Regions from separate parts of the Streptomyces sp. DSM 118878 genome, predicted to be linked through region 3. Evidence: riboswitches for the same ligand, from Rfam matches in the RefSeq annotation. Region 3 holds a riboswitch; each other region holds the start of a gene.
The links. A riboswitch is a leader RNA that binds a small molecule or an ion and turns the genes downstream of it on or off. The one in region 3 is predicted to bind cyclic di-AMP.
Positions count from the first base shown of each region.

Region 1 (3,199 bases), 6.1 Mb from region 3:
CGCGGCGTTCAAGGCGGTCCGCAGCCGCGCCCGCTGAAGGCCCAGAGCTTCGGTCGCGTGCGCGGCGATGGCGGGGCTGAGCGACGGTGCCGCCATCGCGGTCTGGGCGATCAGACATCCATCAGGTACGTCAGGGTCGGCGATGCGCTCCAGGGTGACCTCGAAGAACGCCCGTACCGCCCGGAGCGGTTCCTCGGACGCCCGTGAAAGCGCCTGGTCGTAACTGTCTCCGTACCGCGCGGCGTAGCGGTCCAGGCAGCGCAGGTAGAGCGAGTCCTTGTCGCCGAACGAGGAGTAGATGGAACTGCGGTTCAACCCGGTCACCCTGGAGAGGTCGTCGAGAGACGTGTCGGCGTATCCGGCCCGCCAGAACTCGACCATCGCCGCGTCGAGCGCGAAGCCCACGTCGAACTGCTTCTTCCCGGCCATCACGCATGCACCTCGTTCTTGGACCAGCCGTTGTGGCCCTGCCCACCCTATCTTGAACTAACCAGTACAAGATGCAGTAGGCTCGCGACATGATCGACGACGCCATGCCCCCGAACCGCTCCCACGACCAGAACCCGGTCCCCGGGTTGCCGCTGCACGACCTCGCGGGTTTCACCCACCGCTGGGTCGACGCGGACGGAATCCGGCTTCACGCGGTGGAGGGCGGCCGGCCGGCCGGTCCCACCGTCGTCCTGCTCGCCGGATTCCCGCAGACCTGGTGGGCTTGGCGGAAGGTGATGCCCGGCCTCGCCGAGCGGTTCCGTGTGATCGCGATCGACCTGCCGGGGCAGGGCCACTCCGAGCGCCCTCAAGGGAGTTACGACACGCATACCGTCGCTTCGCACGTCCAGGCCGCGCTGACCGCGCTCGACGTGCCGAAGTACTGGCTCGTCGCCCATGACATCGGGGCCTGGGTCGCCTTCTCGCTGGCCCTGAAGCACGAAGAGCGCCTGCACGGTGTCGCCCTGCTCGACGCCGGCATTCCCGGAATCACCCTGCCGGACTCCATCCCGACGGATCCCGACCGGGCCTGGAAGACCTGGCACTTCGCCTTCCACCTGGTGCCCGAACTGCCCGAGACTCTGCTCACCGGCCGTGAACGCGACTACGTCGGCTGGTTCTTGAAGGTAAAAGCCCTGTCCTCCCACACCTTCGACGGCGCCGAGATCGACCATTACGCCGCCGCCATCGCGGCCGAGGGAGGCCTTTCGGCGTCTCTCGCCTACTACCGCGACGCCGCGGAATCAGCGCGTAAAAACCATGACGCTCTCGGACAAGGGCACTTGACCGTCCCGGTCCTGGGCATCTCAAGCTCCCATGGCTCGATCCCCGACATGGCCGCCTCCCTCAGTCCGTGGGCGGAGAACGCGACCGGCGCCTCCATCCCCCAGGCCGGACACTTCATTCCCGACGAGCAGCCCGACGCAACCGTGAACGCGTTGACCGCCTTCTTCGATCGCGAGCGCGTCAAGTAGACCGGTATGTCCCGTTTCGGGGTGTGACCAGCAGTGAAATGAGTCACTCCGGTCATCTCACCCTCCAGTCTCTCCGAGCGCACTTTCCGTTCTACGCAAAGAAAGTTGGAATTTTCGATCAAGAAAGAGCCGGGTTTCTGATCGTCAGAAACGGACCACGCGCTTTCGGTATGCGAATTCGAGACTTGTTTCGCCCGGGCTTTCTCGCCTAACGTCACCGTCAATCCGGGCGGAACGCCGAATCCTGCCGCTGCCCGGAAACCCATCCACCCACTGACGCACGGCAGGAGCGGGGGACCCAGGTAAGCCGCCGATCCGGATTCCGGAATGGCTAGGGGTGAAGTCGTATTCACCGTGCGACCGGACATCTCCCGTCCGAACCCGACAGCTCACCTCGCAGGCGACGGAGAGGATTTCGTCATGCCCGCAAAGGCCATGCCCGCAAAGGGAAAGCACCGCCGCCCCAAGGCCGGCTCGTTCAACCGAGGCATCGCCGTCGCGGGAACGGGCGGGGCCGTGCTCATTCTCCCGGTGCTCGGTGCCACCGCTGCCACCGCGGCACCGGCCGACGCGGTCGCCAAGCCCGCCGCGGCCTCGACGACCTACGTCGTCGAGGCCGGCGACTCGCTCTCCGGGATCGCCCGGAAGCATTCCGTGAGCGGCGGCTGGGAGAGCCTGTACAAGAACAACCGGGACATCCTCGGTGACAACCCGGGCCTGATCCGGCCCGGGCTCGAGCTCAGCCTCGGCAAGGGGGACGCGGCCGAGCCCAGGCCGGCCGCCGACCGGGCGGACCGCTCCGAGCGCGACGACGCGTCCGCCGCCGAGCCCGCGGCCGCCGCCCCGGCGGAGAAGACCTACACCGACAACCTCGACGGCTGGATCAAGGAATCGCTCGACATCCTGGAACAGCACGGCATCCCCGGCACCTACGAGGGCATCCACCGCAACGTCATGCGTGAGTCCTCCGGCAACCCGCTGGCCATCAACAACTGGGACTCCAACGCCGCCGCCGGTACCCCGTCCAAGGGGCTGCTCCAGGTCATCGCGCCCACGTTCACCGCGTACCACGTGCCCGGCACGTCGCTGGACAGCTACGACCCGGTCGCCAACATCACCGCCGCCTGCAACTACGCGGCCGACCGGTACGGCTCGATCGACAACGTGAACGGCCCGTACTGATCCACACCCCCCACCTCGTCCCCTCTGGGCCCCGGCGCGCCATGTGTCCGGGGCTCAGCCCTGTCCCTTGCCGGCGAAGGGGCCGTTCTCGCCGAACACGAGCCGCGCGAAGTTCTCTCCGATGCGGCGGTGCCCCGCGGCGTCGGGGTGGATCGCGTCGGGCAGCGGGAATTCGGCGTGGTCGCTCTCGCCGTAGAGGTCGCGGCCGCTGAGGTAGTGGAGGCCGGGGTCGTCGGCCGCCCGCTGTTCGACGATCCGGGCGAGTTCATCGCGGATGACGTTGAGTGTCAGACGCCCGGCGGCCCGTTCGGCCGGATCACCCGTGGCCTTGAACCGCAGGGTCCCGCCGTCGAAGTCGGGCATGAGGGGACCGGGAGTGTCCTCCTGGACCGGGCACAGGATGGGTGACACGACCAGCAGTGGTGCCGTCGGATGCCCCTCGCGGATGGTGTCGAGGAAGCCGTGGACGGCAGGGCCGAAGGCGCGCAGGCGCATCAGATCGGCGTTCACGACATTGATGCCGATCTTGACGCTGATCAGGTCCGCCGGAGTGT
Region 1 covers NZ_CP193622.1:419,711-422,909, forward strand. Annotated here, with positions in the region: gene ACRAKF_RS01760 (TetR/AcrR family transcriptional regulator) at 1-429, opposite strand, end outside; gene ACRAKF_RS01765 (alpha/beta fold hydrolase) at 519-1,463, shown strand; cyclic di-AMP (ydaO/yuaA leader) riboswitch at 1,725-1,879, shown strand; gene ACRAKF_RS01770 (transglycosylase SLT domain-containing protein) at 1,899-2,645, shown strand; gene ACRAKF_RS01775 (GDSL-type esterase/lipase family protein) at 2,700-3,199, opposite strand, start outside.
Region 1: linked by a shared signal. The riboswitch ahead of ACRAKF_RS01770 (transglycosylase SLT domain-containing protein) and the one ahead of ACRAKF_RS28740 (M23 family metallopeptidase) in region 3 are both predicted to bind cyclic di-AMP.

Region 2 (3,199 bases), 2.7 Mb from region 3:
ACGCGGCGCAGCGCCTGCGGGAACGAGATCTTCTCGCGCTGCGAGAGCGCGTCGATCATCGCCTCGGCGCGGTCGCCGATGCCCCTCTTGGGTACGTTGAGGATGCGCCGCAGCGGGACTGCGTCCTCGGGATTGGCGAGAACGCGCAGGTAGGCCAGCACATCGCGGACCTCCTTGCGCTCGTAGAAGCGGACGCCGCCGACGACCTTGTAGGGCAGGCCGACGCGGATGAAGATCTCTTCGAAGACACGGGACTGCGCGTTCGTCCGGTAGAAGATCGCGACGTCGCCGGCCTTCGCGTCACCCGCGTCCGTGAGGCGGTCGATCTCGTCGGCGACGAACTGCGCCTCGTCGTGCTCGGTGTCCGCCACGTAACCGGTGATGCGCGCGCCCGCGCCCTGGTTGGTCCAGAGGTTCTTCGGGCGGCGGCTCTCGTTCCGCTCGATGACCGCGTTGGCGGCGGTCAGGATCGTTTGCGTGGAGCGGTAGTTCTGCTCCAGGAGGATCGTCGTCGCGTCGGTGTAGTCCTCCTCGAACTGGAGGATGTTGCGGATGGTCGCGCCGCGGAAGGCGTAGATCGACTGGTCCGCGTCACCCACCACGCACAGCTCGGCCGGGTCGTCCCCCTCGCCACCGGAGGGGCCGACCAGCTCACGCACGAGGGCGTACTGCGCGTGGTTCGTGTCCTGGTACTCGTCGACCATGACGTGGCGGAAGCGGCGGCGGTAGTGCTCGGCGACGTCCGGGAAGGCGCGCAGGAGGTTGACCGTCGTCATGATCAGGTCGTCGAAGTCCAGCGCGTTCGCCTCGCGCAGACGTGACTGGTACATGGCATAGGCCTGGGCGAGGGTCTTCTCGAAGCCGTCGGCGGCCTTGCTCGCGAAGTCGTCCTCGTCGATCAGCTCGTTCTTGAGGTTGGAGATCTTGGCGCTGAACGACTTCGGCGGGAACTTCTTGGGGTCGAGGTCGAGGTCGCGGCAGACCAGGGCCATCAAGCGCTTGGAGTCCGCCGCGTCGTAGATCGAGAAGGAGGACGTGAAGCCCAGCTTCTTGTACTCGCGACGCAGGATGCGGACGCAGGCGCTGTGGAACGTCGACACCCACATCGCGTTGGCCCGGGGCCCCACGAGCTGCTCGACGCGCTCCTTCATCTCGCCCGCGGCCTTGTTCGTGAAGGTGATCGCGAGGATCTGGCCGGGGTGCACACCGCGCGCGGCGAGGAGGTACGCGATGCGGTGGGTCAGCACACGGGTCTTGCCGGAACCGGCGCCGGCGACGATGAGCAGCGGGGAACCCGCGTGCACGACGGCCGCGCGCTGGTTCTCGTTCAGCCCCTCGAGCAGCGCCGCCGGGTCGATCACCGGGCGCGGGGCACCGTCCCGGTAGTGCGTGTCCCGGGTCATGGGCACGTCGAACTTCCCGTCGAACAAGTCGTCCGGAACGGGCTCCGGAGCGCTGTCCTCGGGCGGGGGCGGGGGTTCTTCGTCCGTGGCCCGGGAGGGCTGCAGGTCCGCCAGGAAGCTGTCGTCAAAGAGGCTGCTCATCGCCTCCCGAGTCTAGGCGGACCCACTGACAACCCGCGCCGGGTTCCGCCGACCCGCCCTCTCCGCTCGCAGCGCGTCCACGACCGATCACCGTCTGCCATCGCACCGCGAGGCCACGCTCGGGGCCTCGTAAAGTCACGAAAATGTATCGGGCATATCGAACATCAACCTTCACAGGCGTCACACAAGTTGGCTAGCGTGCTGCCCGGGCCACTCGTATTCCCACCGGCGAACCCCGCCGGGAACGCGCGGCCCCCGCCGAGTCCGACATGTTCGGAGCCGGGGACCCACCGAGAACTTGGGGTGAATCGGTCCCGTACGCAGTACGGAACCGTAGGGCAACCTTCCGGACCACCCGCCCGAACCCGACAGCTAACCCGGTAGGCGGCCTACGGAAGGAGTCGCCTCCCTTGGCGTCGCACCGCAAGCCGCGGACCCGGTCAGCCGGAATTCGCACCGCCCCCGCCGTCGGCATCACCACGGCCGCCCTCACCTCCGTGGCGCTCCTCTCCCAGAGTGCCCAGGCGGCGCCGTCGGCGCCCGCGAGGCCCAGCCTGGAAGAGATCCAGAAGAAGGTCGACGACCTCTACCACCAGGCGGGCGTGGCCACCCAGAAGTACAACTCGGCCAAGGAGAAGACCGAGAAGCAGCGCAAGAAGGTCGACCGCGTCCTGGACGATGTGGCCAAGCGCACGGACGAGCTGAACGAAGCGCGTCAGGAGCTCGGCTCCTTCGCCGCCGCGCAGTACCGCACCGGAGGCGTCTCGGAGACGGCCACCATGCTGCTGGCCGACGACCCGCAGGGCTATTTCGACCAGAACCACCTGGCGGACCGGCTGACCACGCGGCAGAAGAAGGCCGTCGACGACTACGAGACGCAGCGAGCCGCGGCGACGAAGCAGCGCACGAAGGCGGCGAAGGGCCTGGAGACGCTGACCGACTCGCGGGACGACCTGCGGACCAGCAAGCGGACCGTCCAGAAGAAGCTGGGCGAGGCACGCGAGCTGCTCTCGGAGCTGACCTCCGAGGAGAAGGCGCGGCTCGCGGCGATCGAGCGCAAGAAGGAGCAGGCGGCCAAGCGCAAGGCCGAGGAGCTGGCCCGCGAGCAGGCCGCCGAGGCGGAGCGCAAGCGCGAGGCCGAGGCCGAGGAGGCGGCGCGGAAGGAGAAGGAGCGAGAGCAGGAGCGGGAGCAGGAGGACGACCAGGGCTCGGGCACGGGTTCCGGCACCGGCTCGGATGCGGGTTCCGGCACCGGTTCGAGCTCGGGCTCCGGCTCCGGCTCCGGGAACACGGACGGCAGCTACGCCACCAAGGCCGCGAAGGTCATCGACTTCGCCGAGGCCCAGATAGGCAAGCCCTACGTATGGGGCGCCACGGGCCCCGACTCCTACGACTGCTCCGGGCTCACCCAGGACGCCTGGAAGGCCGCCGGGATCTCACTGCCGCGCACCACGTGGGACCAGGTCAAGGTCGGCACGACGGTGAAGACGGCGGACGCGAAACCGGGTGACCTGGTCTTCTTCTACGACGACATCAGCCACGTAGGGATCTACATCGGCGGCGGCAAGATGATCCACGCCCCGAAGCCGGGCGCGAACGTCCGCGTCGAGTCGATCTACTACATGCCGATCCACAGCGTGGTGCGCCCGGCGTGA
Region 2 covers NZ_CP193622.1:3,727,969-3,731,167, forward strand. Annotated here, with positions in the region: gene ACRAKF_RS16345 (ATP-dependent DNA helicase) at 1-1,544, opposite strand, end outside; cyclic di-AMP (ydaO/yuaA leader) riboswitch at 1,791-1,947, shown strand; gene ACRAKF_RS16350 (NlpC/P60 family protein) at 1,955-3,199, shown strand.
Region 2: linked by a shared signal. The riboswitch ahead of ACRAKF_RS16350 (NlpC/P60 family protein) and the one ahead of ACRAKF_RS28740 (M23 family metallopeptidase) in region 3 are both predicted to bind cyclic di-AMP.

Region 3 (3,199 bases):
GGAGGTCGCCAAGGCCCGCCTGCGGCCCGACAACCGCGCGGTGCTCGTGTACGAGCCCGTGGCCGCCGAAGGAGCCGAGGAGACGGCCGCCGACGGGACCGAAGAGACCGCCGCCGGCGAGACCGACCAGGAAGAGGAGGCGGCGAAGTGACGGAGGCCGCGACCATGCAGTTCCACCCGCAGCCACAGCCCGGCACGGCCAAGCCGTGGGCCTTTCCCGCGCCCGAGCGCGGCGCCCTGCCCAACGGCCTGACGGTGCTGCGCTGCAACCGCCCCGGCCAGCAGGTCGTCGCGGTGGAGGTCCACCTGGAGGCCCCGCTGGAGGCCGAGCCGAAGGGCCTCGACGGCGTCGCCACGATCATGGCGAGGGCCTTCAACGAGGGCACGGACAAGCACTCCGCGGAGGAGTTCGCTGCCGAGCTCGACCGCTGCGGCGCCTCCATGGACGCGCACGCCGACCACCCCGGCGTCCGCGTCTCCCTCGAAGTGCCCGTCTCCCGCCTCCCGAAGGCGCTCGGGCTGCTCTCCGACGCCCTGCGCGCCCCCGCCTTCGCGGACAGCGAGATCGAGCGCCTCGTACGCAACCGGCTCGACGAGATCCCGCACGAGGCGGCCAACCCGGCGCGCCGCGCCGCCAAGGAGCTCTCCAAGCAGCTCTTCCCGGCCGGTTCGCGCATGTCGCGGCCGCGCCAGGGCACCGAGGAGACGGTCACCGCCATCGACTCGGCGGCGGTGCGCGCCTTCTACGAGAAGCACGTCCGTCCGGCGGCGGCCACCCTGGTGATCGTCGGCGACCTGGAGGGCACCGACCTGGACGCGATCCTCGCGGACACCGTCGGCACCTGGACGGGCAGCACGGCGGAGCCGCGCCCCGTACCGGCCGTGACCGCCGACGACACCGGCCGCGTGGTCATCGTCGACCGTCCCGGAGCGGTCCAGACGCAGCTCCTGATCGGCCGCATCGGCCCGGACCGGCACGACCGCGTCTGGCCGGCCCAGGTCCTCGGCACGTACTGCCTCGGCGGCACCCTCACCTCCCGTCTGGACCGGGTCCTGCGGGAGGAGAAGGGCTACACCTACGGAGTGCGCTCCTTCGCCCAGGTCCTGCGCTCCGCCCCGGACGGCACGGGCGCCGCGATGCTCGCCATCAGCGGATCGGTCGACACGGAGTCCACGGGGCCCGCGCTCGACGACCTCTGGAAGGTGCTGCGCACGCTCGCCGCGGAGGGCCTGACCGACGCCGAGCGCGACGTGGCGGTGCAGAACCTGGTGGGCGTCGCCCCGCTCAAGTACGAGATGGCGTCCTCCGTGGCGGCCACGCTCGCCGACCAGGTCGAGCAGAACCTCCCGGACGACTTCCAGGCGCGGCTCTACCGGCAGTTGGCCGCCACCGGCACCGTGGAGGCCACCGCGGCCGTCGTGAGCGCCTTCCCGGAGGACCACCTGGTGACGATCCTCGTGGGTGACGCCGCGCGCATCGAGGAGCCCGTCAGGGCCCTCGGCATCGGCGACGTGAGCGTCGTCCCCGGCTGAGCGACAGGCCGCCTGACGGGCAGCCGACAGCCAGCAAGTCACGACATATGAGGACCCCGGTGACCCAAACGGTCACCGGGGTCCTCATATGTCCGAATTACTACGGAGGTTGCCTGTCTGCCGTGTGGCGTGCGCTACAAAAGAGGCGTTCTGTTTGTCGTTCGAAAGACGTCGCGTTTAGCGTCGGTCCGGCTGTTCGTCACGCAGTACGCCGCAGCCGCGGCACCGGACAGTCATCGCCGAGTCCCCGTACGGCGCGAGCCAGGGGAGCCGGGGACCCACATGTCCCCTGGGGTGAATCGGGAACCTTGCCGCGAGGTGAGGGGCTCGTAGGAGACCTTCCTGCTCCGAACCCGTCAGCTAACCCGGTAGGCGAGAGGGAAGGAAAGGATCAGCCGCTTCATGGCGTTCACCCGTGCCACCGGGAAGCACCGTCGTCCGAGCCGCCTCACGCGCACCACGGCGAATGCCGCGGGCGTCGCCGCGCTCACCACCACCGGTGTCATCGGAGGCCTGGCAGCTCCCGCGCTCGCCGCCGCCGACGACGCGGCCATCGAGCACACCGGACTCACCCAGGCGATCTCCGTCGGCGACACGCTCGCCGAGGGCATCGACGCGCAGGCCGCCGCCCAGCGCCACGCCGCCGAGGAAGCCGCCGCCGCCAAGAAGGCCGAAGAGGCCGCCAAGAAGAAGGCCGCGGAGGAGAAGCGCAAGGCCGAGGCCGAGGCCAAGGCGAAGGCCGAGGCGAAGGCCAAGAAGGAGCGCGAGGCGAAGGAGCGCGCCGCCCGCGAGGCCGAGCGCAAGCGCCTGAACACCTACGTCTCCCCGATCTCCGGTTCCTACGTCTCCACGGGCTACCAGACCGGCGGGGCCATGTGGTCCTCCGGCAGCCACACCGGCGTCGACTTCCACGCCTCGTCCGGCACCCCGGTCCACGCGGTCGGCTCCGGCACCGTCGTCGAGGCCGGCTGGGGCGGTGCCTACGGCAACAACGTGGTCATCAAGATGAACGACGGCACGTACACCCAGTACGGCCACCTGTCCTCCCTCGGCGTCACCGTCGGCCAGGCGGTCACCCCGGGCCAGCAGATAGGCCTCTCCGGCTCCACGGGCAACTCCAGCGGCCCGCACCTGCACTTCGAGGCCCGCTCCGGCGAGGAGTACGGCTCGGACATCGACCCCGTCGCGTACCTCCGCGCGCACGGCGTCAACGTCTGACCGACGCCACTGACGTCGTACCGAAAGCCCCGGCTCACGAAGAGCCGGGGCTTTCGGCGTCTGGACTTTCGGTGTCCGGGCTTTCGGAGTCTGGCCAAAAGATATCCATGAATTCCGTCCCCCCTTCGGAAAACGCGTCGTCCTGCAATAGAGTCACGGAAAGAGCGTCAATCGACCGCGTCGCGCGGGGATCAAGGCGGAGGACCGGTCATGCGCATTCCCGCGCACTCTGTATGCACGGCGATACGGGACGACATCATTTCCGGCGTCCATGAAAGAGGCGGCCGGCTCACCGAGGACCTCCTCGCGCGCCGCTACGGCGTCTCCCGCGTCCCCGTGCGCGAGGCCCTGCGCACCCTGGAGGCCGAGGGGTTCGTCGTCAGGCGCAGGCACGCGGGCGCGTGTGTCGCCGAGCCCACGGAGCAGGAGGCCGCCGACCTCCTGGAGG
Region 3 covers NZ_CP193622.1:6,474,985-6,478,183, forward strand. Annotated here, with positions in the region: gene ACRAKF_RS28730 (M16 family metallopeptidase) at 1-151, shown strand, start outside; gene ACRAKF_RS28735 (M16 family metallopeptidase) at 148-1,533, shown strand; cyclic di-AMP (ydaO/yuaA leader) riboswitch at 1,761-1,923, shown strand; gene ACRAKF_RS28740 (M23 family metallopeptidase) at 1,936-2,751, shown strand; gene ACRAKF_RS28745 (GntR family transcriptional regulator) at 2,962-3,199, shown strand, end outside.

Region 4 (3,199 bases), 1.8 Mb from region 3:
AGCACCCCTTCGGATGGCGTAGAGTTGGGTTTAACGACGCGGGGTGGAGCAGCTCGGTAGCTCGCTGGGCTCATAACCCAGAGGTCGCAGGTTCAAATCCTGTCCCCGCTACTGAAACTCAGGGCCGGGAAGCTTTTCAGCTTCCCGGCCCTGAGTGTTTTCCGGCTCCGGCCGTCGGGCGGGCGTCCACGGGTGCCCGACCGCCGGACGGGCGCCCGTGGGGGCGCTTCCGTCACCCGGTCGGCCCACACCAGGTCGCACCCGCACCGCGTTGCGGGAAGCCTGGGTAGGTGCAGCGCGGTGATGGGCGCGGAGTCGGCGGGAGACGAGCGGTGGGGCAGCGAGGAGGGACCGACGGGTCCGGCCGTGGGAACCGCCGCGGGCGGCGCCTGGGCGGCCGCACAGCCACCCCCCACGAGCGGACCTTCGTCCGGGCCCTGCCCTTCCTGCTGCTCATCGTCGGCATCGCGTACGACGTCTCGACCCCGACCGAGTTCAGCGCGACCCCCCTCTACACGGCGGCACCCCTGATCGCCGCCCCCTTCTACTCGCTGCTCAACACCGTCCTGACCGGCGCGGCCGCCTCCGCCGCGGTCGCCCTGCTGCACTACGGCAACCATGCCGTCGGCCACGTCGAGTCCATCACCGAACTGCTCACCGTGGTGACCGTCGCCGTCTTCGCCGTCGTCATCAACCGCGTCGTGCGCCGAGGCAACGACCGGCTCGCCACCGCCCGCTCCATCGCCGAGACCGCCCAGCGCGCCGTCCTGCCGGAGCCGGACGCCCGCATCGGTGGCCTCGACATCGCGGCGCGGTACGAGGCGGCGCAGGCCGACGCGTTCATCGGCGGCGATCTGTACGCCGTGCAGGACACCTCGCACGGGGTGCGGCTCATCGTGGGGGACGTGCGCGGCAAGGGCATGGGCGCGGTCGCGGCCGTCGCCGTCGTCATCGGCGCGTTCCGCGAGGCCGCCGAGCAGGAGGCCACCCTGGAGGCGGTGGTGCAGCGCCTGGAGCGGGCGCTCGCGCGGGAGGGCACCCGGCGGGACGGGCTCGACGCCTTCGAGGGGTTCACCACGGCCGTCCTCGCGGAGATCGGGCACGGCGACAGCCACGTACGCCTGATCAACCGGGGGCACCCGGAGCCGCTGCTGCTGCGCGGGGACGGGCGGCTGTGCGTGCTCTCGCCGACCGACCCCGCGCTGCCGCTCGGCATGGGCTCGCTGGGGTCCTGGCCGGACCGGGCGGACGAGACGGAGTTCCCGCCGGGCGCGATGCTGCTCTTCTACACGGACGGCCTCTCGGAGGCGCGGAACGGGACCGGGGAGTTCTACGACCCCGCGACCCGGCTCGGCGGGCGGGTCTTCCCGGGGCGCCGGGGCCCGCAGACGCTCCTTGCCACGCTCACGCAGGAGGTGCGGTGGCACACCGGGGGCGGCGCGACGGACGACCTGGCGCTGCTCGCGGTGCGGCGGCCCGCCGCGGACGACCCCGATGTCACGGCGGGTGACTGAACTGCACCCCTCTGCATAACAACTGACGTACTGTCATGTGGAGGGTAGGTTCCGGTTCGGCCGCACGGCCGGGCGACTCGCCCCGTTCGCGGCCCCCGTGTCCCCATACGTACGGCCGGGTCGTACCCCGGAGGCGTTAAGAATCAACAGGAACAGCTTGGAATACGGGCCCGCTGTCTATTAACGTTCGATAACGCAGCGCGGTCGTCCCAGCCGTCACTAGAGGCGGCTCCGTGCGCACACGCCTAATCCCGCAAGGGAGCCGGGGAACCACCTACTTGGGGTGAATCGGGCATCTGTGCATCCGTGCCAGGTGTTCGTAGGAGACCTTCCTGCTCCGAACCCGTCAGCTAACCCGGTAGGCGAGAAGGAAGGAAAGGAGTGCGCCCCAGTGGCGTCCAACCGGCCTGCCCCAGAAGCCGCGTACGTTCCGAATGACCCCGATTTCGGTGGGTACGACGAGCAGACCTGGGAGGAGTGGAATCCCACCGAGGAGTCCGTCCGTCCCGTCCGCGGCAGGCACCGTGTGCACAAGAAGGGCGGCGGCGGCCTCGCCCGCAGCTCCACCGTTCTGGGCGTCGGCGTCATCGCCGCCGTCGGCGCGGGAGGCATCGCCACCGCGCAGGACGGCAAGCCGCCGGTCTCCATATCGATGCCCGACCTGGGCGCCGTCACCGACTCGCTGCCGGAGGCCAAGTCCCTTCCCGGCGTCGGCTCCCTGATCTCCGACGACTCCGCCGACTCCGGCTCCGGCTCCGCGGTGGACGCCGCCACCGCCGCGGCCCCGCTCACCGCCGCCGGTGTCAGCTCCGCCGACGCCCAGCAGGGCACCACCGACGCGGGCGAGGCTCTGCGCGCCCGCATCATGCGGCAGGCCGAGAACCAGCAGAGCCAGGCCGACGACGCGGTGCGGACCGCGGCCGAGGGCGCCGCCGTCAAGAAGGCCGCCGAGGAGGCCGCCGCCCAGCAGAAGGCGGCCGAGCAGAAGATCGAGGCCAAGGCCGCCGCGAAGAAGAAGAAGGAGGAGGAGGCCCGCAAGGCCAAGGCCGAGGCCGAACGCCTGGCCAAGCTCGCCAAGAGCTTCGCGATCCCCACCTCCTCGTACACCCTGACCTCGCACTTCGGCGACTCCGGTTCCATGTGGTCCTCCGGGCAGCACACCGGCCTCGACTTCGCCGCGCCGACGGGTACGCCGCTCAAGGCCGTGCACACCGGCACCGTCAAGGAGGCCGGCTGGGCCGGGGCCTACGGCTACCGCACGGTCCTTGAGCTCGATGACGGCACCGAGATCTGGTACTGCCACCAGTCCTCGATGAACGTCAGCGCCGGGCAGAAGGTCAGCACCGGCGACGTCATCGGCCGCGTCGGCGCGACCGGCAACGTGACGGGGCCGCACCTCCACATGGAGGTCCACACCGCGGCCGGCGCCAACATCGACCCGCTCGCCTGGCTTCAGGGCAAGGGCCTCAGCCTCTGACGCCTCTGACTCCGGTGGTCCTGGCGCCAACCCCCCGGCGCCAGGGCCGCCGGTCCCGAGTAGGGCCCCCGGATACACCGGGGGTCATGGAATTCCGTTTCCGCCGCGGTCGTTGAGGAACGCATGACTTCTCTTCGTACGCTTGGCTCTTCCGACCTTGAGGTCTTCCCGCTCGCCCTCGGCGGCAACGTCTTCGGCTGGACCGCCG
Region 4 covers NZ_CP193622.1:4,716,617-4,719,815, forward strand. Annotated here, with positions in the region: tRNA gene ACRAKF_RS21005 (tRNA-Met) at 38-111, shown strand; gene ACRAKF_RS21010 (PP2C family protein-serine/threonine phosphatase) at 333-1,514, shown strand; cyclic di-AMP (ydaO/yuaA leader) riboswitch at 1,747-1,894, shown strand; gene ACRAKF_RS21015 (M23 family metallopeptidase) at 1,906-2,991, shown strand; gene ACRAKF_RS21020 (aldo/keto reductase) at 3,115-3,199, shown strand, end outside.
Region 4: linked by a shared signal. The riboswitch ahead of ACRAKF_RS21015 (M23 family metallopeptidase) and the one ahead of ACRAKF_RS28740 (M23 family metallopeptidase) in region 3 are both predicted to bind cyclic di-AMP.